4 regions of the Hydrogenophaga taeniospiralis genome follow, and region 4 is predicted to be linked to each of the others. Evidence: predicted binding sites of a transcription regulator. Region 4 holds the regulator's gene; each other region holds the start of a gene.

Region 1 (7,020 bases), 3.2 Mb from region 4:
AACTGATCGATCAGCTGTGCGCGCTGGATGGCGGGCCGCTGCCGCAGGAAGGTCAGCATCGACTGGACATGCTGGGCCCACACGTCCACGTTGGCAGGCACCTTCCAGCGCTCAAGATGGCGCGGCATTTCCGGCCGGATGTCGTTCTGCAGCTGGAGGACGGTGCGGGAGGTGTGTTCGGCGTCGAACGTGGTGCTGAGCAGATCGGCAAACCGGTTGATGAACCGGGTCCTGAAGTCGTCGTTCTCCATGAGCTTTCGCAGCAACAGGGTGGACCACGCCACGCCGTCGAGATTCTTGGTGCCCCGTGGATGCAGGGCACCGGCCAGGATGTTGACGGACGGGATCGTCAGGGCCAGATCGGCGTCGTACTGCAGCCACCGCCACCGGCCGTCCAGCACACCTTGGCTGGCGTACCGCGGTGCCTTGCCCCGGTAGCGCCAGGCCTTGACGTTGTTGTGCGGCCAGTCGACGTTCCCGATGAAGATGTTGGCGATCTGGTGGTCGATCAGGCTGTCGATGTCGATCAGCTTGCTGGCCTGGCGGTAGGCTTCTTCGCGGCGCAGATCGGACTTCTCGAAGAAGGCCATGACCAGGTTCCAGTGCGTCGGGTCGCCTTCGATCACCGCGTTGTTCTCCACCAGCTCGATGTCCTTTTCGGGGATGGCGTATTTCTCCGAGAAGTGGTCGGTGTCGAAATACTCGCGCAGGTTCAAAAGGCCCCAGTACTCGCCGTTGATGAACGTGACGACCGGCTGATAGCCCTGTGTCTCGATGTTCAGGTGCCGCACCACCGCCTGTGCGGCGGCATCCTTGAACATGGTTTTCTGGAAGTCGTTGCCCGAGTTGCGCAGGATCAGCTTCTTGTGGTTGTGGTCCTCCCCGAAGACCGGGTGCTGGAACTTGTTTTTGCCGTAACGTTTGCGGGCGTAGAGACGCAGCGATTTGCTGGCGTTGGACCGGCTGAACCCTCCGTGGACCCGGACGCCGATGCGCTGGTCCATGCTCGCTTTTTCCGGTTTCTCGACGGCCGGGAAATACTGGAAGTGGGCGGGAATGTCGTCGCCCCGGGCATGCCAGTTGGCCGGGGCGGTGCCACCGCGGATGCGATGGCTGGGGTATTTGCGGCGAAAGTCGTCAAAGGTCTTGCCGGCCACCATGACGCCCTGTTCGTAGCCAAAAAGCCGGTCTTCCTGGGTCACCAGCGACACCACCGGCAGCTTGAAGGTTTGGCGGGGGATCACGAAGTAGCTGGCCGTGGCGATGTCACTGCGAGCGCCGCCCTTCTTGATGGCAATGGCCCTGAGCACGGTGCCCTTCAGAAGCCGTGCCTGGGGGCGCTGGTCGATGGTGGGAATGGCGGGCAGCTGAAAGTCCGTGGTGCCCAGCCGGTCCTGGATCGACTGGTTGAAGGAGGCCAGTCCGCCGTTGATCGGCTCCACGGCGTCGTTGACACGCCTTTGCGTGGCACTCAACGCCATCAGCGGGGTGACGTAGTAGGGCTCGACGTCGTGAAGCGTGGTCGAAATCCGGGCGATCCGGTCGGGCTCTTTCGAGCGGTCCGTGATGCGTATCGGGTGCTTGTAGCGGACGCTCCGGTAGGTCTGCGCATGGAACTCTCCGAATGGATCGCCGGGGTCCTTGGGGTACTGCAGCTTGTAGCGGTAGGTCGTGCCATTGACGTTGTCCGGGTCGGGATCGGAGCCGTCCAGCGTGTAATACACCGCCACCGTCGGATCGGGGTGGGACAGGGCCACGCTGATGTCCGAGTCGTAGAAGCCGCTCTCGTGCGAAAAGGCGGGTTCATCGAGAGCCACCGGTTTGCGCCCGGGCTGTTGTGCGTCCCACTCGACGCAGGCCGCAAGCAGCAGCGCGGCAGACAGGGCAAAGGCGATGCGGTGCAGGGACATACAAGCGGGCGTTGCGCGGCGCAGGGCCGCAAGCGTGAGGGTGGAGGGCGTGGTACGGGCGGTCAGCCCAGGGCCGAGATCTTTTTGACCGTGGGGGTGAAGCGGCTGGATCTGGCCGTGGTGGACGTGAGCGACAGCCCGACGCAGTATTTGGAACACAGTGAGGCGGGTTTGGCACCCAGGTTCTTCAGAACGCGGTCGGTGGAGGACACCCCTTTGGGGGACTTGACTTCGACCACCCAGAGCGACTCGCTCAGCGCGATCTCCCGATGGTCCTGGGCAAAGCGGAGTCGGTTGTCCAGCGTGACCCGTTCCGGCCCCGCCTTGGCGATCAGGGTGGTGCGCCGGTAGCGCACCTGCAGCGTCTTGCGGTAGCTGTGCGGGAGTTCCTTTTGGTGGTGGGCCTTGACCACCGACTTCAGGTAGTCGTCCAGCTCCGGAGGAAGTTGATGCGCATGGAAATGCTCGGGCGCCATCGGGCGGCGCAGTTTGGCGGTTTCACCCCCGGCGCCCTTGAGCTTGATTTCCATGAAGAACTGCTGGGTGTCTTCGTAGTGGCGGTACCGCACCTTGATGCGCTTGCGCCGGTTCTGGTTGTGATCGCGAAAGCAGTGCAGCGAGTCCGAATCGAAGTAGGCGCTGTTGTAGTCGAACGCGGTTTTTCCTTCGATGTCCAGGACGTCGAAATGGCCCCCGGCCCGTTCCAGGAACGCCAGGACCTGCGACGAGGTCAGCAGGTATTTGGTGTCCTTGCGGGTCATCAGCGCGGCCCGCCGATTGAGTTCGGTGAGGTCGATCCGGCTGAACGACGCGAGGCGGTCTTCAATCGGGATCATTTGGGGCGGTAGTCCACTTCGGCCTGGATGACCTCGGTCACGTAGCACACACTGCGGATGCGAAACGACAGCACCTCCACACCCAGGCGCTCCGACAGCAGCGCCTTGAATTCCTCGGGCCTGGACATGAAGTTCTCGGGGATGGAGTCCAGCTTCACGTCGATCTGGCTGACCGATTTCAGGATTTCCGGGTGGTCGATGATGAAGACGCCCAGCAGCACGGCCGCGGTGAGCAGGGCCGTCAGCATCAGGCTGGTGCCATCGATCGCCGAGATGACGGCGATCGAGATGCTGCCGAAGAAGTAAGCCATGTCCGACTTGCTGATCGGCTCCGAGCGCAGCGTGAAGAGCGCCAGGATGGCAAACAGACCAAAACCCGCGGCCATGCCGAATTCAAGGTTCGACAGAATCGCCAGCACGGCGAAGATGAATATGTTGAAGAGTGCCGCGGAGATGGCGGTTTCTTTGTGCTTGTACCGGGGGTAGTAGATCAGGAAGATCAGGACGAGCATCGCGGCCAGATCAAACACGAACCGGCTCAACAGTTCGACATAGTTCATCAGACTCATGGATCGGGCGTGGGCGGGTTGCCAGGCAATGGGGGCGCAACCGAGGCGAACTCGGCGGTTCAAGGCGCAAAAAACCCGTCGTGCTGACGGGCCAGGGTGGTCGGTACGGAGGGCCGCTCGGTTCAGAACGACTTTGTAACGGATCGTGAATTTTAAGGTAGATATAAGACGGAAGTGATAAGGCCGTATTGGTCGAGCCGTGACCCATGAAATGGGGCACCACGGGGTTTTTGCCCGCAGTGAGGCCGGGCGTTGCCGCATTCGGCCTCAGGCCACGGTCGGGTTTGGATGTGGCGACACACGCCGCGCCAACGTCCGCCGGCCGCGCTGGGCTGCCCGAGCCTGGTGTTTACCGGGTTGACCTTGGCCCGGCGGGGCAAAAAATGCACGGGGAAATCGGGCATTTTTAACGCCCTGAAAACGTTTCTTTTTGTAATGACGTGCTTCAATGCGGGGGTTGGTTGGCAGGTTGGCATTCGCTCTTGACGTGCATCAAGGACCACCCGGCGCGCGTCGGCGATAGTCAGCCTCTCGCAATGACCGACCCATCGGTCGGCGAATCAGGAGACATGTCTTGAACCACGAAGCCCTGCGCGTCATCCGCGACGAACACGCCACGCTGGCGGCCATGCTGCAATCGCTCACGCAGATGGTCAAGCGCGGTCCGGACCCCGAAGGCAAAGGGGGCCAGCACGAGCGCTTTTTCGACGTGCTGCGCGCCATGTTGTTCTACATCGACGAGTTTCCGGAAAAGCACCACCACCCCAAGGAGTCGGACCTGCTGTTTCCCCGCGTGGCCCGTGTGGCGCCGCACGTGATGGCCGCCATCGACCAGCTCGAACGCGACCACATGCAGGGCGAGCAGAACGTGCGCGCGCTCATGCACCTGCTGATGGCCTGGGAGTACCTGGGCGACACGCGGCGCCAGGCCTTCGAGGACGAGGTGGCGCGCTACGTGGCGTTTTACCTGGAGCACATGCGGCTGGAGGAAACCGTGGTGCTGCCCGAAGCCGAACGCAGCCTGAGCGACGCCGACTGGCACGCGCTCAACGCCGCCTTCGCGACCAACCAGGACCCGCTGAACGGCCGCATCCCGCGCGATCCGCAGTTCGACCGCCTGTTCACCCGCATCGTGATGCTGGCCCCCGCGCCGGTGGGGCTGGGCGAGAGCTGAGAGGCGGGAGGCGGGCCCGCCGGCCATCGGCGGGTGTGATTTTTTGAACGGCATGGCCAGGAAAGTGAGCACCAAAGTGCCCAACTGATGCGCATCAATGCCGGATGGGCGGTTTTTATGTGATCCTTTGGTTGTCTTTTCAAGAGATGACCCACAGGAAACACCATGCAGCTCCAAACCATGCGCGACATCTGGGACCAGCACGCCCGGTTGCTCCGTGTATTGCAGTCCCTCATGCAGGCGCTCAAAGGCTCGCCCGCGGCGGACGGTGGCGGCGCGCACGCCCGGCTCTTTGACGTGGTGCGTGCCGCGCTGCTGAACATCGACGACGTTGACGCCTCGGGCCATCCGCAGGGCCTGCGCGACATCCTGGATGGCATGCGCTGGCTGGAACGCCAGAGCTGGACCGACCAGACCGTGTTGTTCGAGCTGGTGCAACTGATGCTGATCGACGGTTACCTGACCCTGGAGCGCCAACGGCTCCTGGAGGCCGACATCGGGCATGTGCTGGCCCACCAGCGGCACCGGCTCTGGCAGGACGCGTGCGCGGCCTGAGCGGCTGAGTTTCTTTCAGGGACACCCGCCCTGGCTGGGAGACCCAGGCCCCGGGTTCAGCGGTCGGTCGGTCCGGCGTGCTTGTGCACCAGGCGCTGCACGGTGTTCCAGTTGCGCGTGGTGGCCGGCAGGCCGAGCAGCTTTTCCAGAAACGCGTTAGGGCTTCCCGGCGATTGGCCCGGTTTGAAGCTGAGGCTCAGCGCCTCCGGACCCGTCCAGTGCAGCACCTGCACATCGCCGCGCGGCGACGTCAGCGGCAGGGCGGGCGCGGCCGCGCTGTCGGGGTGCAGAAAGGTCACGCAGCAGGCGTAGACCTTGGCCCGGTCCACCGCAGCGAAAGGATCGAGCGCGACGAGCCGGGCCAGGTGCTCGACGCTGCGGACGTAGCCCGGCTCGCGCAGGCCGCAGGTCTCGCGCAGCAGCTCGCAGGCACCGGCGAAAACCCGGTGCGCCCGGCCGGCCGAGGGGACAGTGAAGACCAGGGTGCCGTTGGTGAGGAACGACGCGGCCGACGCCGCCCCAGCCCGCATGAACGCGTCCTCCAGCTGGGCCTTGGTGGGGCAGTTCGGCCGCCCCAGGTTCAGGTTGCGAAAGAACGCCGCGTATTGCATTCGGTTCAGCCGTTCAGTTGTCGATGCAGCCCGTTCGCATACAGACGCGCCAACCCAGGGCACCGCCGGGCCGGCTCCGCCGGACGGCCAGTGCCGCCCCCTGGGGGGTAGCGCGCAGCGCTGCAGGGGGGGTCAAATCAAGCCTTCGGCGCTCATCGCCGCCTGCACGGCCGGGCGCGCGGCCACGCGGCTGCGGTAGGCCACGAGGTGGGTCAGGCCGTCGATGTCCAGGCCCACGGGCTTGGCCCAGTTGGTGACGGTGAAGAGGTAGCCGTCGGCCACGGTGAACGGCTCGCCCATCAGGTACGGCTGGCCGGCCAGTTCGCCGTCCACCCAGGTCAGGCGCTGCAGCAGGCGGTCCTTGAAGACCTGCTTGGCTTCGGCCGGCACAGCGGGGTTGAACAGCGGGCTGAAGCCCTTGTGCAGTTCGGAGCTGACGAAGTTCAGCCAGGACTGCAGCTGGTAACGGGCCATGGTGCCCGCCGGCGGCGCGAGGTGTTTTTCGGGCACCTGGTCGGCGATGTATTGCACGATGGCCGGGCCCTCGCGCAGGGTTTCGCCGCTGTCGAGCGCGAGGAAAGGCACGTAGCCCAGTGGGTTGACGAGGTAATAGTCGCTGCCGTCGGGCAGTCGGTGCGTCTTGGTGGGCGCGGGGATGGCTTCAAACGCCAGGCCGGCTTCGTGCAGGGCGATGTGGGGCGAGAGGGAGCAGGCGCCGGGGGAGTAATAGAGCTTGAGCATGGGGTCTCCGGAAAGTGACGCCGCCACCCGGTGGTGACGGCGGACGCCCAAGCTAGTGGGTTTTAGATAAACGTGCAGGCGTGCAGGTTTTGCCGGTGTGTGCTCAGCAGTTGGCGAAGTAGGCCTTGCAGGCCGAGCCGTCGCCGCCCTCGCAGCGCTTGCCGAGGTAGGTGCACATGGGCGACGCCGGCAACATGGCCAGGGTCGATCCGCCGGCCTTGTTGTCGGGTTGCACCAGCAGCCGCAGGCTGGAAGACTGGGTCGGGACGGTGTTGCCTTGGGCGTCAAACGCCGCGTACGCGGCCACCTGTGCGAGCACCAGGCCCACAACCAGACCGAGTTTGGAAAAGCGATTGAAACGTGCCATGTTGATACTCCTGTGACGGGTCAGTGCCAGAGAAGCTGCAACAGTCACTGACCCTCATCCCGTTGCAGCGTGCCGGGGTCGACGGTATGGGGCCTGGCGCCCGCTGCGAAGTGTCGAAAGTCATGGTGGGCTACCCGGCGTCCCTCAATGAGGGTATGCCGCAACAGCTGCGGGTCCACCGGTTTGAAGAGGACCGTCAGTCCCGTGTGTTCCAGGGTGCGCAGGTGTTCGGGCGAGGTCTCGCCCGTGATCATGAC
Region 2 (7,020 bases), 3.2 Mb from region 4:
CGTGGGAAGGTCAAGCGGCAAGGTGTATCGCGAGGTGTATCGTCGGGGGCTTGACCTTGACACGGTGTCAAGCCTGAAGATACCGTTCCCCCAACCAGGAGCACCCCATGAACCAGATCTTTTCCGTGCAGGGCATGACCTGCGGCCACTGCGAAAAGGCCGTGACCACCGCCATCCGCAGCCTCGACCCCCAGGCCGAGGTGCGCATCGACCGGGGCCAGAACCGGGTGGAGGTGCAGACCGATCGGCCGCGCGAGGCGGTGGCCGAAGCGATCCGCGAAGAGGGCTACACGGTGGCGGCATGAAAACCGACGCCGGTGCCCTCGAACCCGCCGACGCGGGCGACGCCGCGCTGTCGGCGGTGAGCGCCTGGCCGGTCAACATCGGCACCGCCGCGCGGCTCAGCGGCATCTCGCCCAAGATGCTGCGCCACTACGAGTCGCTCGGCCTGCTGGCTGCGGTGACCCGCACCGACAGCAACTACCGCCAATACAGCCTGGCCGACGTGCACACGCTGCGCTTCGTCCGGCGCGCACGCGACATGGGCTTCAGCCTGGACGCCATCGCCGAGCTCGTGGGCCTGTGGCACAACCGCCGGCGCAGCAGCGCCAGCGTCAAGCGCATCGCGCAGAAGCACCACGACGAGCTGGCCCAGCGCATCGAGGCGCTGCAGGCCATGCAGCGCACGCTGGGCGATCTGCTGTGCCACTGCCCCGGCAACGAGCGGCCCGACTGCCCCATCCTGGACGATCTGGCCCAGCTCTGAGGGGGTGCGCGATCCCGGCCCCGGCGGGCTCACATCGCCGGTGGCCAGCGGTGGGTTTCGCCCTGCCCTTGTTCGCACCAGGCGTGCAGCGCGTCGTACATCACCATCCCATGGCCGAGCATCTCCTGGTCGTCGGCGAAGCGCTTCGACAGCCCGAGCGAGAGCGCATACAGCCCCGCCGACTGCGGCGTGAGGTCCAGCCGCTCGGTGTCGGCGCCGCGCACGATGTCGGCGAGCTGCCGCAGGGCCGGCGTCTGCAGGTCGTAGCGCTCCAGGAAGGCATCAAAACTGCACAGCGGCCCCACGTGGCTCAGCGCCACCCCGGGGATGTCGAACGGCGTGGCCCCGGTCTGCTCGGCCACCCGCAGCACCTCGGCCGCGGGCACAAAAAGAAACCGCGCCCGCGGGTCGATGAAACGCGCCACCAGCCAGGGGCAGGCGATGCGGTCGATCTTGGGGCGCTCGCGCGTCACCCACTGTGAGCCCGAGGGCGTGGCCTCGGCCAGCGCCTGCACCGGGCACCCCGCCGCTTGCCAGCCGGCGAAACCACCCTGCAGGAAGAAAGCCGACACGCCCATGGCGCGCAGGGCCGCGGCCAGGCCCTGGCCGATCTCCATGCCGTGTGCGCAGTACACCACCACCGGCCCGGGCGACGGCACCAGGCTGTCTTTCCAGTCCAGCCAGTGCGCCGGGTCGTGCCAGATCGCTCCCGCGATCTGGGCACCCGCCTCCACACGGGCCGCTTCCCGCCGCACATCCAGCAGCACGGGCGCGGGGTTGCCGCGCAGCAGCCGGGACAGTTCTTCCACCGAGATGGCATCCATGGTTCACTCCTTGAAACGGACAGACGCGCTCATCCCCACAAGCGCCACAACAAGCCCAACACCGCGCAAGCCGCGATCACCTCCATCACCCCGCGCTTGAACCGCAGCAGCGCCAGCGCCGCGCCCAGCGCGATCAGGGCCGAGACCGCGTCGAACGGCCCGGCGAAACCCTGGGGCCACAACACGTGGTAACCGAAGAACAGCGTCAGGTTCGCGATCACGCCCACCACCGCGGCGGTGATGGCCGTCAGCGGCGCGGTGAACTTGAGGTCGCCGTGGGTGGACTCCACCAGCGGCCCGCCCGCGAAGATGAACAGGAACGACGGCAGGAAGGTGAACCAGGTCACCAGCGCCGCCGCCAGCGCGCCGGCCAGGAACAGGGCCTCGGGGCCCAGGACCGCCTTCACGTAGGCGCCGACAAAGCCCACGAAGGCCACCACCATGATCAGCGGGCCCGGCGTGGTCTCGCCCAGGGCCAGGCCATCGATCATCTGCACCGGCGTGAGCCAGCCGTAGTGCCCCACCGCGCCCTGGACCACGTAGGGCAGCACGGCGTAGGCCCCGCCAAAGGTGAGCAGCGCCGCCTTGGTGAAGAACCAGCCCATCTGGGTGAACGTGTGCTGCCAGCCCAGCAGCACCGTCAACAGGGCCATGGGCACGGCCCAGAGCACCGCGCCCACCACCACCACCCCCGCCAGCCGACTCCAGCGGAACCGGGCGTGCGCCGGTGGCGGGGTGTGGTCGTCGATCAGCGCCGGGCCGTACGAGGCGCCGCTCTGCCCATGGCCGCCACCGGTGGCGAAGTGCCGGGGCGCCATCCGGCCCCCGACGTGGCCGACCAGGGCGGCGGCCGCGACGATGGCCGGAAACGGCACGTTGAGCGCGAAGATCGCCACCAGCGAGGCCGCCGCGATGCCCCAGAGCCAGCGGTTTTTCAGCGCCCGCGAGCCGATGCGGTAGGCCGCCTGCAACACGATCGCCGTCACCGCGGGCTTGATGCCGTAGAACAGCCCGGCCACCCAGGGCACATCGCCGTACGCGATGTAGACCCACGACAGACCGATCAGGATGAACAGCGAGGGCAGCACGAACAACACCCCGGCGACGATGCCGCCCCAGGTGCGGTGCAGCATCCAGCCGATGTAGGTCGCCAGCTGCTGCGCCTCCGGGCCGGGCAGCAGCATGCAGTAGTTCAATGCGTGCAGAAAGCGCCGCTCCGAGATCCAGCGCCGGCGCTCCACCAGCTCCTGGTGCATCACGGCGATCTGCCCGGCCGGCCCCCCGAAGCTGATGAAGCCGAGCTTGAGCCAGAAGGCAAAGGCCTGCCAGAAGCCGGCCGCCTCGGGGGGCGCCAGGCCGGCTTCGGCGGTAGGGGTGGGCGTGGGGTTCATGGTGGGGGGTCGCCTGGGGTGAAACTGGCCAGCAGGCCGTCGAACACGGCGTGGGCCGTGGCCAGCAATTGGTCGTCGTCGGTGATGGCGTCGCGCAGCCCGGCCAGCACGCTTTCCACGCCCGCCGCCTCGGGCGGCTGCACGCCGCCGACGTCGAGGAAATGCACCAGCTGGCCCAGGCGCACCAGCGCCGGCTGCTCCAGCCCGAAGCTGGCCAGCAGCACCTCGAACGTGACGCGGGCGCCGACGTGGCTGAACCGGGCGCCGTCGAAGTCGAAGCCCAGCGCATCGGCGGGGCAGTCGCGCGGGTCGGCCAGCCAGTGCAGGCGGGCCTGCCGGTCGATGAAGCGCTGGATCAGCCAGGCGCTGGCCAGCCGGTCCACCCAGGGCCGTTGCCGGGTGGCCCAGCTGCGGCCCTGGTGGTCGGCCAGCGCCAGGCGGGCAATGGGGCCTTCGACGGCCCGCGGCTCGTCGGGGGCCGCCGCGCGGGCGCAGGCCAGCTCCAGCTCCACCACGGCGGCCTCGGCCTGGCGGCGGGCCTCGCCGGGGAAAAAGTCGATCTCGCCCAGGCTCCCCAGGGCCTTGCGCAGCTTGCGTGCCTGCTTGAGCGCATCGAGCGGCTTGTCCACGCCCAGCGCCTGGCGCACCCGGGCCACCTCGGCGAGCAGGGCGGCGTAGTCCACGCTGCGGTCGAACAGACCCCGGAAATTCGCCTGCGGCGGTTCCTCCATGCGCAGCACCAGGGCGGTCCCGCCGGCGTCGCGCACATCGGCCGCCAGGCCGTCGAGCGTGGCGCGGCAGGTCCCGGTTTCGGGCAGCACATACACACCGTCGCGCAGCACCGCCGCGCCCGAGGCCTTGAGCGCCCGCCAGGCCCGCATGCGCACGGTGGTGTTCTCGGTGGGTAGGCTGGTGATGAGGGATATCCAAAACATGATGTTTACTATTCTTCATTTTTGTAGAAAAGTAAACACATATTTTTCCCAAGGGAAACGGAACAAATCTTTACAGAGCGGCAGCACAGCCGCACAAGGCAGAAACACGCGGCGACCACACTGGCATCACTCCACGGCAACCCTCGCTTGTGGAAGCCCAGGTCCATCAACGTCTCCAGGAGTGATCATGAAACTGTCCCCGAAACGCGCCCTCATCGCCGCCGCCCTCGCCACCGCCTTTGTCGGCATCTCGGCCACCGCCATCGCCCAGGGCGCGGCTGGCGTGCCCAGCGACATGCGTGCCCAGCACATGGCGCAGCGCGTCGAAGCCGGCACCCCCGACGCACAACAAGCCGACCAGCGCCACGCCCAGCGCATGGAGCGCATGCACAAACGCATGGCCGAGCGCCAGGCCCAGCTCAAGGCCGAACTCAAGCTCAGCCCGGAGCAGGAAGCCGCCTGGAGCGCCTTCGTGGCGCGCACCGCCCCCGAGCCCCGGGGGCCCATGGCCGGCGCGCGTGAAGACTGGTCCAAGCTGACCACGCCGCAGCGCCTGGACAAGATGCAGGCGCTCAGGGCCGAACGCGACGCGCAGATGGCCAAGCGCATCGACGCCACCAAGAGCTTCTACGCGGCCCTCACGCCCGAGCAGCAAAAGGTGTTCGACGCCCAGGCCCATGGCGGCTTTCGCCACGCCGGCATGAAGGGTGAGCGCGGCATGGGCCGCCACGGTGGGGGCATGGGCTGCGACAGCCCGGCACAACCGCGCAGCTGATCGCCTTCGCGCGCCCCGTTGCCACCACAGCCCCGGCACGCCGGGGCTGTTTCACTTGACCTGAGTCAATCCGCACCGCGCGGCCAGCCGATAAGCTGCCCCGCCATGGACTTCGACCTCATCATCATCGGCGCGGGCCCCGCCGGCCTGTGCCTGGCGCGTGCGCTGCGCGGCAGCGGTCTGCGCAGCTGCCTCATCGAACAGCAGCCCCGCGAGTCGCTGCAGGACCCCGCTTTCGACGGCCGGGAAATCGCCCTGACCCAGCACAGCGCCGAGCTGCTGCGACAGCTCGGCATCTGGCCGCTGCTGGGCGAGGCCCACGTCGCGCCGCTCAAGGACGCCCTGGTGCTCAACGGCGGCTGTGGCCCGAACCAGGCGCGCATGTTGATCAGCCACCGCCTGAGCCCACGCTCCGAGCTCGGCCACCTGGTGGCCAACCACCACATCCGCCGCGCCGCCTTCGCCGCCGCGCTGGCCGACGGCGCCGGCGACGGCCAGCCACCCGAGCTGCGCTGCTGCGAACAGGTCGTGCGCATCCACACCGACGCGCGCGCCGCCCAGGTCACCCTCGGCAGCGGCCAGACGCTCAGCGCCCGGCTCGCCGTGGCCGCCGACAGCCGCCACTCCAGCACCCGCCGCGCCATGGGCATCCCGGCCGACATGCACGACTACGGTCGCACCATGCTGGTCTGCAACATGACGCACGAGCAGCCCCACCACGCCACCGCCTGGGAGTGGTTCGACCACGGCCAGACGCTGGCGCTGCTGCCCATGAACCCCTGCCCCCGGACCGGTCAGCACCGCTCCTCGGTGGTGCTGACCCTGGCCAGCCACGAATTGCAGCCCCTGCTGGAGCTGGACGAAACGGCCTTCGGCCAGGCCATGACGCGGCGCTTCGGCCAGCAGCTCGGCGCCATGCGGCTGGCCAGCACGCGCCACGCCTACCCGCTGGTGGGCGTGTGGGCGCGCCGCCTGGTGGCGCAGCGTTTCGCCGCCGTGGGCGACGCCGCCGTGGGCATGCACCCGGTCACCGCGCACGGTTTCAACCTCGGCCTGCGCAGCATCGACACCCTGTCCAGCGCCCTGATCGCCGCGCACCAGCAGGGCCAGGACATCGCCTCGCCCGCCCTGCTCGAGCGCTACCAGCAGACCCACCAGCGCGCCAGCCGCGGCCTGTACCTGGCCACGCACGCGGTGGCCACGCTCTACACCCGCGAACAGACGCCCGCGCGCTGGCTGCGCCACGCCATGGTGGGCCTCGGTGAGCGTTTCACCCCGTTCAAACGCGCCATGGCCGCCAGCCTGACCGGCCTGGCCTGAGCACCCGGACACCGCTTGCCCCCATCCGCGCCGCGCACCTGAAAACCCCAGTCCCCCACTCCCCGCTGCACGAAACCTTCGCGCGGGGCGCATGATCTCCAGCCAGAACGACCCCCCATTGCCCCAGCCCGGCGCCCGGGTCACCTGAGGACCCAAGGGCGCGTGCACCACCGGCGCGAGAGCCCCATGGACAAACACTACCTCACCCCCCTGTTCCAGCCCGACACCATCGCGGTGTTCGCGGGCAAGTCCGACGAGCCCGAGACCCAGACCCCGCAAGCCCGGGGGCTGCTGGGCGCGCTGCGCGCGCAGCGCTTCAAGGGCACGCTGGTGTTCCTGGACATCCACACCACCGGCACCCTGGCCGATCTGGCGCAGACCCGCGCCGACCTGGCCATCATCGCCCTGCCACCGCTGGAGGCCATCGCCGCGCTGGAGGTGGCCGGGCGCATCAAGTGCCGTGCCGCGCTGGTCATCGGCAGTGGCACGCCGGCCCTGGAGGCCGCTGAAATGCACCGCGTGGCGCGCCGCCACGGCATGCACCTGCTCGGGCCCAACAGCCTGGGCCTGCAGCGCACGCGCTGCCTGCTCAACGCCAGCGTGGCCGGGCCGCTGGCCGCGCCCGGGCCGCTGGCCCTGGTGTCGCAGTCCGGTGCGCTCACCGCCTCCATCCTCGACTGGGCCACCGAAAATGCGGTGGGCTTCTCCACCGTGGTCTCGCTCGGCCCCAACACCTCGGTGGACATCGCCCAGGTGCTCGATTTTCTCGCCTCCGACGCCCAAACGCACAGCATCGTCGTCTATCTGGAAGGCATCTCCAGCGCCCGCCGTTTCATGAGCGCGCTGCGCGCCGCCGCCAACGCCAAACCGGTGATCGTGCTCAAGGCCGGCCGCAAACCCGCCGGCAACCTGGCCGCGCAGACCCACAGCGGCGCCATCGTCGGCGCCGACGACGTGTTCGACGCCGCCCTGCGCCGCGCCGGCGCGGTGCGCGTGCGTTCCTTCGTCG
Region 3 (7,020 bases), 3.5 Mb from region 4:
GATCGCGTCGATCTGGATTTCCCGGGGTGAGCTGAAACCGGAGCTCGCTTCCAGACGAACCTTCCACATGCGTTTGCCCGGGCGCAGCTCGATCCGGTTGATGTCGTCCAGGGACTTGGCCCCCGGCAGGTCCATCTCCAGCACGATCTCCGCGATGCGCTGCACCGGCAGGAACTGGCTGAACTCGCCCTTCTCGCCTTTGCGCGAGGACGGCTGCAGGTATTCGAGGTCTTTCTTGAAGGCGAGAAACAGGCCCGACAACACAATGACCAGGAAGACCAATCCCAGAAACAGGGACATCCATTTGTGCGTGAAGCGGGAGAACTTGGCGAAGCGGGCCATCGAATCCGGGTGACGCTTCCCTGCGGCGGAGGTGTTTTTCATGGTGCAATTGTGTTGTTTGATGCAAATGCAATTCATTCGCATTACAAATTATGCCCAAAAAAACACCCGCCTCCCCCCAGGCGCCGTTGTTGTTGGCGCCGGCACCGACCTACCGGCATTCAAAGCGCTGAAACCGAGCGCCCAGCTCCGCCAGATCGCTCGCCGACAGGCCGTCCAGCGGCGCGCCCGGCTCGCTGCAGGTCTGCAGCACCCAGTGCGGCACCAGCTGCGCCGCCAGTGCGTCGGCCAGCCGGAACAGATCGTCGCGGCTGAACAGCCCGGCGTGCCAGGTGGTGCGGCATTCCAGGGCCAGGCCCCGGTCCAGCAGCAGGCCCAGGCTCTGCGCGGCCCGTGCGCCGCTGCCCGGCGTGCGGGTGATGGCGTCGTAACGGTGCGCCGGCGCCTTGACGTCCAGGCCCACCCAGTCCAGCCAGGGCATGGCCTGCGCCAGGCGTTCCGGGTACATGCCACCGGTGTGCAGGCCGGTGACAAAGCCCAGCGCCCGCACCTCGGTCAGCGCCGGCACCAGCGCGGCCTGCAGCGTGGGCTCGCCGCCCGAGAACACCACGCCGTCGAGCAGCCCGCGGCGCTGCTGCAGAAACGCCCGCACGTCCGACCACGCCAGCGCGCCGGGGGCCACCGCGTCCAGCAAGGCCGGGTTGTGGCAATAGCCGCAGCGCCAGGGGCAGCCCTGGCAGAACACCACGGCCGCCAGCCGGCCGGGGAAGTCGATGCCGGTGAGCCGCGTCAGGCCGCCGATGCGCAATGCATCGGCAGTTCGCGGCGTGGCAGGCGGTGCCTCAGCCGGCACGGCCTGATTCAACAAAGAAGCGCCGTTCGGCGTGTTCGCCCTGCTTGCCCCGGTTGAAGCTGCTCACGGGGCGGTGGTAGCCCATGACGCGGGTCCAGACCTCGCAGGGTTGGCGCTCGTCGTCGCGCAGGGTGATATCAGCAGCCGTTGACTTGACGGCAGATGGGGTCGATGCGTTCATGGGTGTTTCCTTTTGGGGTGGTTGAAAGACGGGGTATCAAGCGGCTTGCAACTGGCGTTTGGCGGCCAGTTTTTCCGCATCGCACACGGGGCAGAACGGGTGCTCGCCAGCGAGGTAGCCGTGGGTCGGGCAGATGGAGAAGGTGGGCGTGACGGTGATGTAGGGCAGGCGGTAGTTGGTCAGCGCGCGCTGCACCAGCGCGCGGCAGGCCTCGCCGCTGGTCAGGCGCTCGCCCATGTACAGGTGCAGCACGGTGCCGCCGGTGTACTTGCGCTGCAGCGGGGCCTGGCGCTCCAGCGCCTCGAACGGATCGTCGGTGAAACCCACGGGCAGCTGCGAGGAGTTGGTGTAATAGGGCTGCTCGGGTGTGCCGGCCTGCAGGATCGTGGGCCAGCGCTTGCGGTCTTCGCGCGCGAAGCGGTAGGTGGTGCCTTCGGCCGGCGTGGCCTCCAGGTTGTACAGGTGCCCGGTCTCCTCCTGAAAGGCCACGATGCGCTCGCGCACGTGGTCGAGGAAGCGCAGCGCGAAGGCGTGGCCCTCGTCGGTGCCGATGTCGTGCGCGTCGCCGCTGAAGTTGCGCACCATCTCGTTGATGCCGTTCACGCCCAGGGTGCTGAAGTGGTTGCGCAGCGTGCCCAGGTAACGCTTGGTGTAGGGGAACAGGCCCTGGTCCATGAGCCGCTGGATCAGCTTGCGTTTGGTCTCCAGGCTCTGCTTGCCCAACTCCAGCAGGCGGTCCAGCGCGGCCAGCAGGCCGGCTTCGTCGCCCGCGTGCAGGTGGCCCAGGCGGGCGCAGTTGACCGTGACCACGCCCAGGCTGCCGGTCTGCTCGGCGCTGCCGAACAAGCCGTTGCCGCGCTTGAGCAGCTCGCGCAGATCGAGCTGCAGGCGGCAGCACATGGAGCGCACCATGTTCGGCTGCAGCTCCGAGTTGATGAAGTTCTGGAAGTACGGCAGGCCGTACTTGGCCGTCATGTCGAACAGGCGCCGCGCGTTCTCGCTCTCCCAGGGGAAATCGGGCGTGATGTTGTAGGTGGGAATGGGGAAGGTGAAGACCCGGCCCTTGGCGTCGCCCTCGGTCATGACCTCGATGTAGGCGCGGTTGATCAGGTCCATCTCGGCCTGCAGCTCGCCGTAGCAGAACGGCATCTCGCGGCCCGCGATCACCGGCACCTGCTCGCGCAGGTCTTCGGGGCAGACCCAGTCGAAGGTGAGGTTGGTGAACGGCGTCTGCGTGCCCCAGCGCGAGGGCACGTTGAGGTTGTAGATCAGCTCCTGGATGCACTGGCGCACGGCGGCGTAATCCATGCCGTCCTGCCGCACATAGGGCGCCATGTAGGTGTCAAAGGACGAGAAGGCCTGCGCGCCGGCCCACTCGTTCTGCAGCGTGCCCAGGAAGTTGACGATCTGCCCCACGGCCGAGGACATGTGTTTCGGCGGCCCCGACTCCACCTTGCCCGGCACCCCGTTGAGGCCCTCGTTGAGCAGGGTGCGCAGCGACCAGCCCGCGCAGTAGCCGCTGAGCATGTCGAGGTCGTGGATGTGGATGTCGCCCTCGCGGTGGGCTGCGCCGATCTCGGGCGTGTAGACGTGCGAGAGCCAGTAGTTGGCCGTGACCTTGCCGGCCACGTTGAGGATCAGGCCGCCCAGCGAATAGCCCTGGTTGGCGTTGGCGTTGACGCGCCAGTCGGCGCGCGTGAGGTATTCGTTGATCGACGATTCCACGTCCACCAGGGTCTGGCGGTCGGTGCGCAGGCGGGCGTGCTGTTCGCGGTAGACGATGTAGGCGCGCGCCGTCTTGAAGTGGTTGGCCGCGATCAGCGTCTGCTCGACCACGTCCTGCACCTGTTCGATGTGCGGCGCCTCACCGCGAAAGCGGTGGATCAGCACCTTGATCACCTGCGCGCACAGCAGCGCGGCCTCCGGCTCGTCGAACTCGCCGCTGGCGGCCCCGGCGCGGGCCAGCGCCGCACCGATCTTGTGGGCATTGAACGGCTCGCGCTGACCACCTCGCTTGACCACCTCGCGCGGCAAACTGACCACCATGGCGTCCTCCATCGGGCTCTCCTCATTCGGGGTTGAAACACTACCTATGGTGTGCACGATACCCATGACACGCTATATGTAGTTTGATGTGCGACAAGAAATCGCACGCCCCGGAGGCCCGAAAACGCCCAAAGACCGGCTTGATGCGCATCAAGCCGGCGCCCTGGCCCCGGCCCTGCCGCCGGGGGAGGGAAAGCGCCTAGCGGCGCAGCCGGCAGGCGTCGCCGCTGGCCTGGCGGCGCACCTCCACGCAGTCCAGCTGCTGCGCGTAGCGCGCCTCCATCGCGCGCCAGATGAAGGCGCAGAGGTTTTCCAGCGTGGCCGGGCCGAGGTCGGCCACCTCGTCGAGGAAGCGGTGGTCCAGCGCCTGGCGCAGGGTCTCGATGTGGCCGCGCAGGTGGGCCAGATCGACCAGCATGCCGCTCTCCGGGTCGGGCTCGCCCGCCAGCGTGACCTCGGCGATGTAGGTGTGGCCGTGGATGCGCAGGCTGGGCTCGACATCGATCTTGCGGCGCAAGGTGTGGGCGGCCTCGAAATAAAAGCTCTGACTCAGTTCGTATCTCATCTCAATCCATCTCTATCAACTCAATTCACATGCCACGGCAGTTCCCACACCGCATGAAACCTGGGCGCGCCGGCCCCTCACCCCAACCCTCTCCCCAGCGGGGAGAGGGAGCCAAACCCGCGGCCGGAGGGCGTGCCTCGCCCAGGGCACCCGTGGAACTGGCTTTGCCAGGCCACAGGGTGCGCCCCCTCCGGGGGGACGCCGCGAAGCGGCGCAGGGGGGTCATCGGATCCCCAACACCTTGTGCGTCTGCACCGAGAGCCGCCAGCGCGGGTCGGCCAGGCACAGCGCGGTGGCCAGCTCGGTGTTGCGGCGCGCCAGCGGGCCGTCCATGGCCTGCAGGAAATGGTGTTCGAACGGCAGCTCGGCCAGCGCCGCCAGGTCCAGCCCGTCCTGCGGCACCACCACCTTCAACTCCTGCCCGCGGGTGAGCAGCAGCGGAGCGCCGGCCTTGGGGCTCACACACACCCAGTCCAGCCCGGCGGGTGGCGCGAGCGTGCCATTGGTTTCCACCGCGATGGTGAAGCCGCGCGCGTGCAGCGCGCCGGTCAGGGCCTCGTCCACCTGCAGCAGCGGCTCGCCCCCGGTCAGCACCACCAGGCCGGGGGCAGCGCCGGCGGGCCACTGCCCGGCGATGGTGTCGGCCAGGGCCTCGGCGGTGGTGAACTTGCCGCCCAGCGTGCCGTCGGTGCCCACGAAGTCGGTGTCGCAGAAGCTGCAGACCGCGCTGGCGCGATCGGCCTCGCGCCCGCTCCAGAGGTTGCAGCCGGCAAAGCGGCAGAACACCGCCGCGCGGCCGGCGTTGGCACCCTCGCCCTGCAGGGTGTAGAAGATTTCCTTGACGCTGTAGGTCATGGTGAGAGCCGGGTTGGCCGCGAAACAGGCGGCGCCCGGGGTTGTATCGAAGAGGCCGATATTGTCCGCCACCGGGGCCCACGGCCGGTCCGCTGTCGCGTGGGCGCTGACAAGCGGCCCGGCGCTCCCCACAATGCCCGCATGGACTTTGAGCACAGCCCCCGGGCGCAGGCGCTCCAGCAGCAGCTGGAGACCTTCATGCAGCGTTACCTGCTGCCCCACAACGCGGCCTGGCACCAGGCGGTGCAACTGGGGCAATACCCGCCGCCGTTCCTGGACGACCTGAAGACCCTGGCGCGCGAAGAAGGCCTGTGGAACCTGTTCCTGCCCAGCCTGTGCGACGGCGAGCCCGGCACCCGCCTGGACAACCTGGACTACGCGCCGCTGGCCGAAACCATGGGTCGGCTGCACTGGGCGCCCGAGGTGTTCAACTGCAGCGCGCCCGACACCGGCAACATGGAGTTGTTGCACCGCTTCGCCACGCCCGCGCAGCGCACGCGCTGGCTCACGCCGCTGCTGGACGGCACGATCCGCTCGGCCTTCGCCATGTCCGAGCCCGACGTGGCCTCGTCCGACCCGACCAACCTGCAGACCACGGTGCGGCGCGAGGGCGACGAGCTGGTGTTGAACGGCCGCAAGTGGTTCATCACCGGCGCGGCGCATCCGGGCTGCAGGCTGCTGATCGTGATGGCGCGCAACGCGCCCGACGACACCGCCACGCCCGAGACGAAACACCACCAGCACAGCATGGTGCTGGTGCCGCTGGACACGCCGGGTGTGGAGGTGGTGCGCAACATCAGCGTGGTGCACCACCACGCGCCCGAGGGGCATTGCGAGATCGTCTTTCGCCAGGTGCGCGTGCCGGCCAACCAGCTGCTCGGCGGCTGGGGCGAGGGCTTTGCGATGGCGCAGGCGCGCCTGGGGCCGGGCCGGGTGCACCACTGCATGCGCACCATCGGCCAGTGCGAACTGGCGCTGGAACTCGCCACCGAACGCGCGCTGGAGCGCCGCAGCTTTGGCAAGACGCTGGCCGACTACGCCAACGTGCAGGAGTGGATCGCGATGTCGCGCATCGAGATCGACCAGGCGCGCCTGCTGGTGTTGCGCTGCGCCTGGCTGCTCGACCACCCGGAGCGCGTCGAACCCGCGGCCCTGCGCGCGCAGGTGGCCGCGATCAAGGTGGTGGCCGCGGGCCTGCAGACCCGCGTGGTGGACCGCGCCATGCAGATCTTCGGCGCCATGGGCCTGTCGCCCGACACCCCGCTGGCGCAGTTCTGGACCTGGGGCCGCGCCCTGCACCTGCTCGACGGGCCCGACGAGGTGCACCTGCGCAGCGTGGCGCGCCACGAGTTGGACCGGGCGCGGGGGCGCATGGGGTCTTCTTCCGCTTACTTCACGACACCGGAGCAGATGCGGGCGCCACCGCGATTGCACTGAGCCCCCACGCTCCGCCGCTGGCGCGGGTCGCTGCCCCCCAAGGGGGCGCGAATCCAGCTTGGGGCGGCCCGGCGCTGGATTCCTGAGCCCCCACGCTCCGCCTCTGCGCGGGTCGCTGCCCCCCAAGGGGGCGCGAATCCAGCTTGGGGCGGCCCGGCGCTGGATTCCTGAGCCCCCACGCTCCGCCTCTGCGCGGGTCGCTGCCCCCCAAGGGGGCGCGAATCCAGCTTGGGGCGGCCCGGCGCTGGATTCCTGAGCCCCCACGCTCCGCCGCTGGCGCGGGTCGCTGCCCCCCAAGGGGGCGCGAATCCAGCTTGGGGCGGCCCGGCGCTGGATTCCTGAGCCCCACGCTCCGCCGCTGCGCGGGTCGCTCTTCATCGGTCGAGCGATCCTGGCAGCGATCCGTGGCACCCAGTGTCTGGTCGCGGACTGTTCGAATAGGATCATTTCGTACAAAATTCATATCCTTTCGTCCAACCATCGGCATGACCTCTCCGCCCCCGCCCATCGACCGCCTGTCCGGCCTGCTGGAGCGTTTTCCCGTGCGCGCCGAGCTGTCCTTCACCGGCACGCTCTGTGGCGTGCAAAGCTTCACGCCGCCGCCGGGCATGGGTTACCTCCACCTGCTGCGCCGGGGCACGCTCGATGTCACGCACCCGCCGCGGCAGGCCGTGCCGCTGCGCCTGCACCTCAGCGCGCCCGCACTGCTGTTCTACCCGCGCGCCATCGCCCACCACTTCC
Region 4 (7,020 bases):
TCGGGCAGGCGCGAACTGCTGGCCTTAAAGGGCCTGGAGAAGCTTCTCCTGAGTTCGCGGTGTCATAACCAGATTGCCTTTCTCGCTCTTGCTGATTCGAAGAGCTTGAATTTTCCCACAAAAAAGCCCGGGACAGGCCCGGGCTTCGTCTCCTCACCGCTCGGGGGCGCTTTTAGTGGAACTGCTCTTCTTCGGTCGAGCCGGTCAAGGCTTTCACGGAAGACGAACCGCCTTGGATCACCGTGGTGACGTCGTCAAAGTAGCCCGCGCCGACTTCCTGCTGGTGCGACACGAAGGTGTAGCCCTTCTCGCGCGCGGCGAACTCAGGCTCCTGCACCATCTCCGTGTAGTGCTTCATGCCTTCGCCACGGGCATAGGCATGGGCGAATTGGAAGGTGTTGAACCAGTTGATGTGGATACCGGCCAGCGTGATGAACTGGTACTTGTAGCCCAGCGCAGCCAGATCCTCCTGGAAGGAGGCAATCTGCTTGTCGTCCAGGTTCTTCTTCCAGTTGAAGGACGGCGAGCAGTTGTAGGACAACAGCTTGCCAGGGCAGGCGCCTTGCACGGCCTGGGCGAACTCGCGGGCAAAGCCGATGTCGGGCACGCCGGTTTCGCACCACACCAGATCGGCGTAGGGAGCGTAGGCAATGCCGCGGCTGATGGCCTGCTCCAGGCCGTTCTTGACGCGGTAGAAGCCTTCTTGCGTGCGCTCGCCGGTCAGGAAGGGCTTGTCGTTGGCATCGTGGTCGCTGGTGATCAGGTTGGCGGCTTCGGCATCGGTACGGGCCAGCACAATGGTGGACACCCCCATCACGTCGGCGGCGAAGCGCGCGGCGATCAGCTTTTCGCAGGCTTCCTGCGTGGGCACGAGCACCTTGCCACCCATGTGGCCGCACTTCTTCACAGCGGCCAGCTGGTCCTCAAAGTGCACGCCGGCGGCACCGGCGGCGATCATGTTCTTCATCAGTTCGAAGGCGTTGAGCACACCACCAAAACCAGCCTCGGCATCCGCCACGATGGGCAAGAAGTAGTCGATGAACTCAGGGCTGCCCGGCTCAATGCCACGGCCCCACTGGATCTCGTCGGCGCGCTTGAAGGTGTTGTTGATGCGGCGGACCATGGTGGGCACCGAGTCGTAGGCGTAGAGCGACTGGTCGGGGTACATGGTTTCGCTGGTATTGCCATCGGCGGCGACTTGCCAGCCCGACAGGTACACGGCCTCCAGACCCGCCTTGGCCTGCTGCATGGCCTGACCGGCGGAGATGGCGCCAAAGGCGTTGACGTAGCCCTTCTTGGCGCCGCCGTTGACCTTGTCCCACAGCTTCTCGGCGCCACGCTTGGCCAGCGTGTGCTCTACCTGCATGCTGCCGCGCAGACGCACGACGTCCGCTGCGGAATAGCCACGCTTCACGCCCTTCCAGCGGGGGTTGGTTGCCCAGTCCTTTTCCAGGGCGTCGATCTGCTGCTGACGGCTCAGTTGCTCGTTGAGGGATTGGGGCATGTGTTCACTCCATGAGGTTGATTGAAAGGGGTCGGCGGGTGCGTTCGAGAACGCGATGCCGGTGAAGAGACTTTAAGTCTTATAGAAGACTTTGAAAAGCTCTTATGTCTTATATAAGACAAATATTTTTCTTTTTAAATTCAACAACTTTCTATCATAATTTCTCAATGCGAAAACATTTCTCTCGTATTGAGAAAATTTCTTGCGGCGCACCATTTCATGATTTCATATAGAGAAAATTGATTCTCTCATCCTGAGATGGTCAGAGTCCCTTCTTCTTTCTTTCAGGGTTCTGCTCTTGACAGGACATCGGATCCCTCTGCCCCCTGCGCGACCTCTTCCGCACGCAACAAGCATCGGCGTGTTCCAAGCATGACGTGAGACGCTCGCGCTCGCCGCCGGTCAAGCCATCGCGCAGGCCGGCATCGATCTCTCCGCGCTTGCCCCATTCGAGCAAGTCCGCGACACGCAGCCAATATGGGCGGCCATCGATTCGACGGCCTCGCGGGCGGGTGTATTTACGTCATGCCCCATCAGCAATGATGGCCATTGCCGTGCCGTTCACGGGGGAACCACTGACTACATCACAGAAAATTGCGTTTGCCATCGCGCCCGACTCGGCCCGGTGTTGGCAACGCTTCCAGAACGATGAACTTAAGCGACCTGAAACAAAGTCAAGCGCACCACAGCCCTGTCGGATGCGTGATGCCCATCCACAGCGCCCAGCCAGACGTGGCCGCCAGCGCCAATCCAGCCAAACGGATTCCCCATGCGCCCGAGCGGCCACCACGCAGACGCAGCAGCAACCACGGTGCAGCGGTCAGCGAGACAGAGGTTCCAAGGGAGAACAGCGCCATGATGGCCGCGCCCTCCAGCGCATTGGCCGAGAGCGACGCCACCAACAGCGCCGAATACAACAGGCCACAAGGCATGAGTGCCCAGGCAACGCCCAGCACCACCGGAGCACGCTGCCCCAATGTGGTCAGTACGGGCCTGGCTTTGCGCCAGACGGTTTGCCCCAGATTTTCGATCCATGCCGGCTGGCGCGCCTGCCAGATCAGCACGGCCCCCAGCACCAACGCCCCGACATGAAACATGGTCCAGACCGGACGTATGGCGGTGGTATTCGTGCCCAACCATGCCAGCCCTTGCACCGAGCCGGCGGCAAAGGCACCGAACAAGGCATAGCCGACCATGCGACTGAGCTGGAACGTCCACAAGGCGCGCGTGCTCCGCTCACCAGCGGCACGACCGATGCCTGCGCAGGCCGCGCCACACATGGCGACGCAGTGGGGCCCGCCGGCCAGGCCCATGAAAAGGGCCGTGATCGCCATTGAAGTCTGCATGAGGGCACTGTAGCGCAGTCGGCAGCCCAGGGTGCTTCGGGCTTCGAGTCAAACAAGCGATCAGATGATCTTGGAGAAACGTGCCCGGTCCTGGTCCACCTGCAGGTTCTTGTCGAACACCATGGCAATGGCCCGCACCAAGAACCAGCCCGTGGCCGTCACCTGCACACCACTGTCGTCGATGGTGACCAGCCCATGTTCGGCCAACCCGGCCAGCGCCTCCAGTTCGCGTGCGAAATAGGTCTTGAAATCGATCAGGTGTCCAAGTTCGATCGATTCGTATTGGAGCTGTCCCTGGCACATGATGGACATGATCACCGACCGGCGCAGCAGATCATCGCGGGTCAAGGCCAACCCACGCACGATCGGCAGTCGCCCCTGATCGAGCGCGTCGTAATACTCCTCCAGCGTCTTGGCGTTTTGGCTGTAGGTGGCACCAATGCGACCGATGGCCGAAACACCCAGCGCGATCAGGTCACAGTCTGGCTGGGTGCTGTAACCCTGGAAGTTTCGGTGCAAGCGCCCCTGCCGCTTGGCCACGGCCAGCGCATCGGTCGGCAAGGCAAAGTGATCCATGCCAACATAAACGTATCCAGCGCCCATCAGCGCATCGAGCGAGGCCGACAGCATGGACAGCTTGTCACCGCCGCTGGGAAGCTCCGCAGAGATGATGCGTCGCTGAGGCTTGAAACGCGAGGGCAGATGCGCATAGGCGTAGAGCGCAATGCGATCCGGGCGCAGGGCATTGACTTGCGCCAGCGTGCGGGAGAACGACTCGGGCGTCTGCAGAGGCAGGCCGTAAATCAGATCGACATTGACCGACTCAAACCCGATCTTGCGCGCCGTGTCCACCAGCGCGAACACCTGCTCGGCCGGCTGTACGCGGTGGACCGCCTTTTGCACAGCGGGGTCAAAGTCCTGCACGCCAAAGCTCAGGCGGTTGAAACCCAGTCTGGCCAGGGTCTGCAGGCGCTGGTCGGTGACGGTTCGGGGATCGACCTCGATCGAGTATTCGCCGCCTGGCACCAGTGTGAAGTTTCGCCGGATCATGGCCATGAGGTCTTCGAGTTCGGCGTCCGAGAGGAAAGTGGGTGTGCCGCCCCCCAGGTGCAACTGCGAAACACTGTGCCCCTGACCGAAATGCTGGACCTGAAGATCGACTTCACGCGACAGGTAGCGCAGATACTCGGCGGCGCGCTCATGGTGCTTGGTGATGACCTTGTTGCAGGCGCAGTAATAACAAACCGACTCGCAGAACGGGATGTGCACGTAGAGAGACAGGGGCAACGCCATCGACCCGGCCCGGCGTTGCTCCAGCGCCTGGACATAGTCCTGCTCGGTGAAGGCCTCAACGAAACGATCAGCGGTCGGATAAGAGGTGTAACGCGGTCCGGGGACGTCGAATCGCTTGAGCAATTCGTTGGAAATGGCATGACTCACAAACAATTCTCCAGTTCTTCAGCTTTACTGTGCATCATGCACAGGGCTAGCCCCTTGATCTTGATCAAGCCCACCCGTCATACTCGGGTTGACCCTGAGTTCCCGTCTCTGGAAACCGATGCTCGCTCGACAGGCTGCGGAACCATGGGGTAAGCTCGGGCTGCAATTCCGGGAAAAATATGGACGTTCATAGCATCAAAGTCGCCTGTTCAAGCTGCAACCTGCGCGAGTTGTGCTTACCCATGGGATTGAATTCCGAAGAGATGGACAAGCTCGACAGCGTGATTTCTTCGCGACGCAGGATCAAGCGCGGAGCGGCGCTGTTCAACACCGGTGACAAATTCACCTCGTTGTATGCGGTTCGTTCAGGTTTCTTCAAGACCTGTGTGACCACGGCTGACGGCCGGGACCAGGTCACGGGCTTCCAGATGACAGGCGAAATCATTGGTCTGGACGGCATCGTCAGTGACCACCATTCCTGCGATGCGATTGCGCTGGAGGACGCCGAGGTCTGCGTCATGCCGTTTGACGATGTCGAGCAGCTGTCGAGAGAGTTCACAACCCTGCAGCACCATGTGCACAAGATCATGAGCCGTGAGATCGTGCGCGATCACAGCGTCATGTTGTTGTTGGGCAGCATGAGGGCGGAAGAGCGGCTGGCCGCCTTCCTGCTCAATCTGGTACAGCGCCTGCATGCCCGAGGCTTCTCGCAGTCGGAGCTGATTCTTCGCATGACCCGGGAAGAAATCGGGAGCTACCTCGGCATGAAGCTTGAGACGGTGAGCCGCACGTTCTCGAAGTTCGTCGAGGAAGGCACGATCGAGGTCAAGCAACGCTACGTTCACATCAAGAACACCGACGCGCTCAAACAGATCGTCAACCCACAGTCCTGTCGCTGAACTCAGGCAGCGGCTTCTGGCCCGCATCCGACACACCCCAAAAATCAAGCCCCGCCGAGACTGCTCGGGCGGGGCTTGATTTTTGAGCAACAAACTGCTTCAGGAACACGAACCGTTCTTGGCGCAGTCGCGAGGTCGCTCCTCCAGCGGAACGGGGCAACGGTTGACCTCGAACGGGGACATGGACAAAAGCGCCGTGAGTGAGCTCGACACCATGGTCACCACCCAGAAAACAAAGAAGGCCATTGTGTAGACAGCCTGTCTGGACATCTCGAGTGGTTGCCCGAACCAGTGCAGATCACTGGGATCGACCATGGCAAACACGATCATCTCCAGTACGGCGGCCACCAGAAAAGCCGGCCATGCAATCCACATCCATCGCTGAGCCCACATTGTTTTGTCTCCTTGGGTTCCGTCGCTGACTCGGGAGTTGTCGTGATGCGCCTCACGAAGATCTAATCATCACACACCTATTCGTCGGTTGGAACCACCGGCGAGGCCGCATGATTGCGCGCCTGGTGGGCGGGCTGCAGCTGGATCAGCGCGTCAATGCGGGCCTGCCCTTGCAGCGACCGCGCGGCCTGGAGATTGCGCTCGTAGTCTTCCTTGTCGAGCACAGGATCGGCGCCCTTCACCGCAATGACTGCGGTGATGATGCTCGCGACCACCACCAGCAATGGTCCCCCCACCACCAGCCACATGTGTGGAACGCGCCACCAGGAGACAGAAGGCTTAGGGTCCGGATTTTTGAGGGTTGCGGTATTCATTGAAGACTCCAGAGTGGTCGGTGGATGGGCGACGTCCGCATTTCAGCGCGGGATAAGAAAGGCTGCTTTTTCGGTTACCTGGGATGCCTCATCCCCTGTGGACCGGATCTCGAAGTGGATCGGGTGGGACCCGCTGGGTGCCGTATCGGGTGGCACCTGCACCCGCAGCACCGCAGACCGGACTTCCGTGGGCAACACTTCAATCTCGGCTTCCGACGCGATGGTGATGCCCTGCAACCCCGACACGCTGATCACGTAGCGCTGCGTGCTTTCGGTCGCATTCATGACCTGCAGCCTGAACACGTTTTCGATGCGCCCCTGCTCCACCATGCGAGCCAGCACGCCGCGATCACGAATGACGTCGACCTTGAGGGGGGTGCGCAAGAAGAGGCTGATCATCACGGCGAGGGTGATGGTCAGCAGAATGCCGGAATACACCAAGACCCTTGGGCGCATCGCGCGGCGGATCATCTGCTGGGTGCTCCACCCTTGCGCCATGCCATTTTGCGTGGAGTATTTGATAAGGCCACGTGGATAGCCCACCTTGTCCATCACCTCATCGCAGACATCGATGCAAGCCCCGCAACCGATGCACTCGTATTGCAGACCTTTTCGAATGTCGATCCCGGTGGGACAGACCTGCACACACAAGGTGCAATCCACACACGCACCCAGGCCCAGGGCTTTCGGGTCCGCCTTCTTGGAACGCGGTCCACGCGGCTCACCACGTTTCTCGTCGTAAGTGACGATCATCGTGTCCTTGTCGAACATCGCGCTCTGGAAGCGCGCATAGGGGCACATGTACTTGCAGACCTGTTCGCGCATGAAGCCGGCATTGCCATAGGTGGCAAACCCGTAGAAGAAGATCCAGAAGGTTTGCCAAGGGCCGAGGGACGCCGCCAGGGACAGCGAGGTCAGCTCACGAATCGGCGTGAAGTAGCCCACGAACGTGAAGCCGGTCCAAAGGGCAAACAAGATCCAGAGCGCATGCTTGATCCACTTCTTGCTGAACTTGGCGGCCGACAGGGGCGACTGGTCGAGCCGCATGCGCGCGGACCGGTCAC

Evidence for each region. Region 4 encodes FNR, which switches genes on or off when oxygen is low (the NO sensors DNR and NnrR bind a similar motif). Its sites were predicted from a motif close to TTGATNNNNATCAA; they were not measured.
Region 1: KIH07_RS03780 (hemerythrin domain-containing protein) is a predicted target of FNR. The motif match lies at 3,798-3,811, and genes of this name have one in related genera.
Region 2: ubiM (5-demethoxyubiquinol-8 5-hydroxylase UbiM) is a predicted target of FNR. The motif match lies at 4,747-4,760, and genes of this name have one in related genera.
Region 3: KIH07_RS02040 (ribonucleoside triphosphate reductase) is a predicted target of FNR. The motif match lies at 3,563-3,576, and genes of this name have one in related genera.

Annotation. Positions count from the first base shown of each region.
Region 1 covers NZ_JAHBAG010000001.1:777,795-784,814, forward strand. The annotation lists gene KIH07_RS03765 (CotH kinase family protein) at 1-1,910, opposite strand, end outside; gene KIH07_RS03770 (polyphosphate polymerase domain-containing protein) at 1,973-2,746, opposite strand; gene KIH07_RS03775 (DUF4956 domain-containing protein) at 2,743-3,306, opposite strand; gene KIH07_RS03780 (hemerythrin domain-containing protein) at 3,890-4,489, shown strand; gene KIH07_RS03785 (hypothetical protein) at 4,655-5,044, shown strand; gene KIH07_RS03790 (DUF1697 domain-containing protein) at 5,101-5,655, opposite strand; gene gstA (glutathione transferase GstA) at 5,788-6,396, opposite strand; gene KIH07_RS03800 (hypothetical protein) at 6,500-6,763, opposite strand; gene KIH07_RS03805 (hybrid sensor histidine kinase/response regulator) at 6,808-7,020, opposite strand, start outside.
Region 2 covers NZ_JAHBAG010000001.1:767,855-774,874, reverse strand. The annotation lists gene KIH07_RS03755 (heavy-metal-associated domain-containing protein) at 108-305, shown strand; gene cueR (Cu(I)-responsive transcriptional regulator) at 302-766, shown strand; gene KIH07_RS03745 (chromate resistance protein ChrB domain-containing protein) at 796-1,272, opposite strand; partial or broken gene KIH07_RS03740 (rhodanese-like domain-containing protein) at 1,303-1,590, opposite strand; gene chrA (chromate efflux transporter) at 1,620-2,981, opposite strand; gene KIH07_RS03730 (chromate resistance protein ChrB domain-containing protein) at 2,978-3,916, opposite strand; gene KIH07_RS03725 (Spy/CpxP family protein refolding chaperone) at 4,104-4,691, shown strand; gene ubiM (5-demethoxyubiquinol-8 5-hydroxylase UbiM) at 4,797-6,011, shown strand; gene KIH07_RS03715 (bifunctional acetate--CoA ligase family protein/GNAT family N-acetyltransferase) at 6,198-7,020, shown strand, end outside.
Region 3 covers NZ_JAHBAG010000001.1:437,683-444,702, forward strand. The annotation lists gene KIH07_RS02025 (PepSY-associated TM helix domain-containing protein) at 1-384, opposite strand, end outside; gene KIH07_RS02030 (anaerobic ribonucleoside-triphosphate reductase activating protein) at 494-1,195, opposite strand; gene nrdD (anaerobic ribonucleoside-triphosphate reductase) at 1,185-1,376, opposite strand; gene KIH07_RS02040 (ribonucleoside triphosphate reductase) at 1,413-3,434, opposite strand; gene KIH07_RS02045 (6-pyruvoyl trahydropterin synthase family protein) at 3,622-3,987, opposite strand; gene queE (7-carboxy-7-deazaguanine synthase) at 4,210-4,842, opposite strand; gene KIH07_RS02055 (acyl-CoA dehydrogenase family protein) at 4,984-6,279, shown strand; gene KIH07_RS02060 (AraC family transcriptional regulator) at 6,765-7,020, shown strand, end outside.
Region 4 covers NZ_JAHBAG010000001.1:3,935,313-3,942,332, forward strand. The annotation lists gene aceA (isocitrate lyase) at 173-1,504, opposite strand; partial or broken gene KIH07_RS18910 (IS3 family transposase) at 1,884-2,005, opposite strand; gene KIH07_RS18915 (sulfite exporter TauE/SafE family protein) at 2,179-2,838, opposite strand; gene hemN (oxygen-independent coproporphyrinogen III oxidase) at 2,911-4,290, opposite strand; gene fnr (fumarate/nitrate reduction transcriptional regulator Fnr) at 4,470-5,189, shown strand; gene KIH07_RS18930 (hypothetical protein) at 5,289-5,582, opposite strand; gene KIH07_RS18935 (nitrogen fixation protein FixH) at 5,660-5,956, opposite strand; gene ccoG (cytochrome c oxidase accessory protein CcoG) at 5,999-7,020, opposite strand, start outside.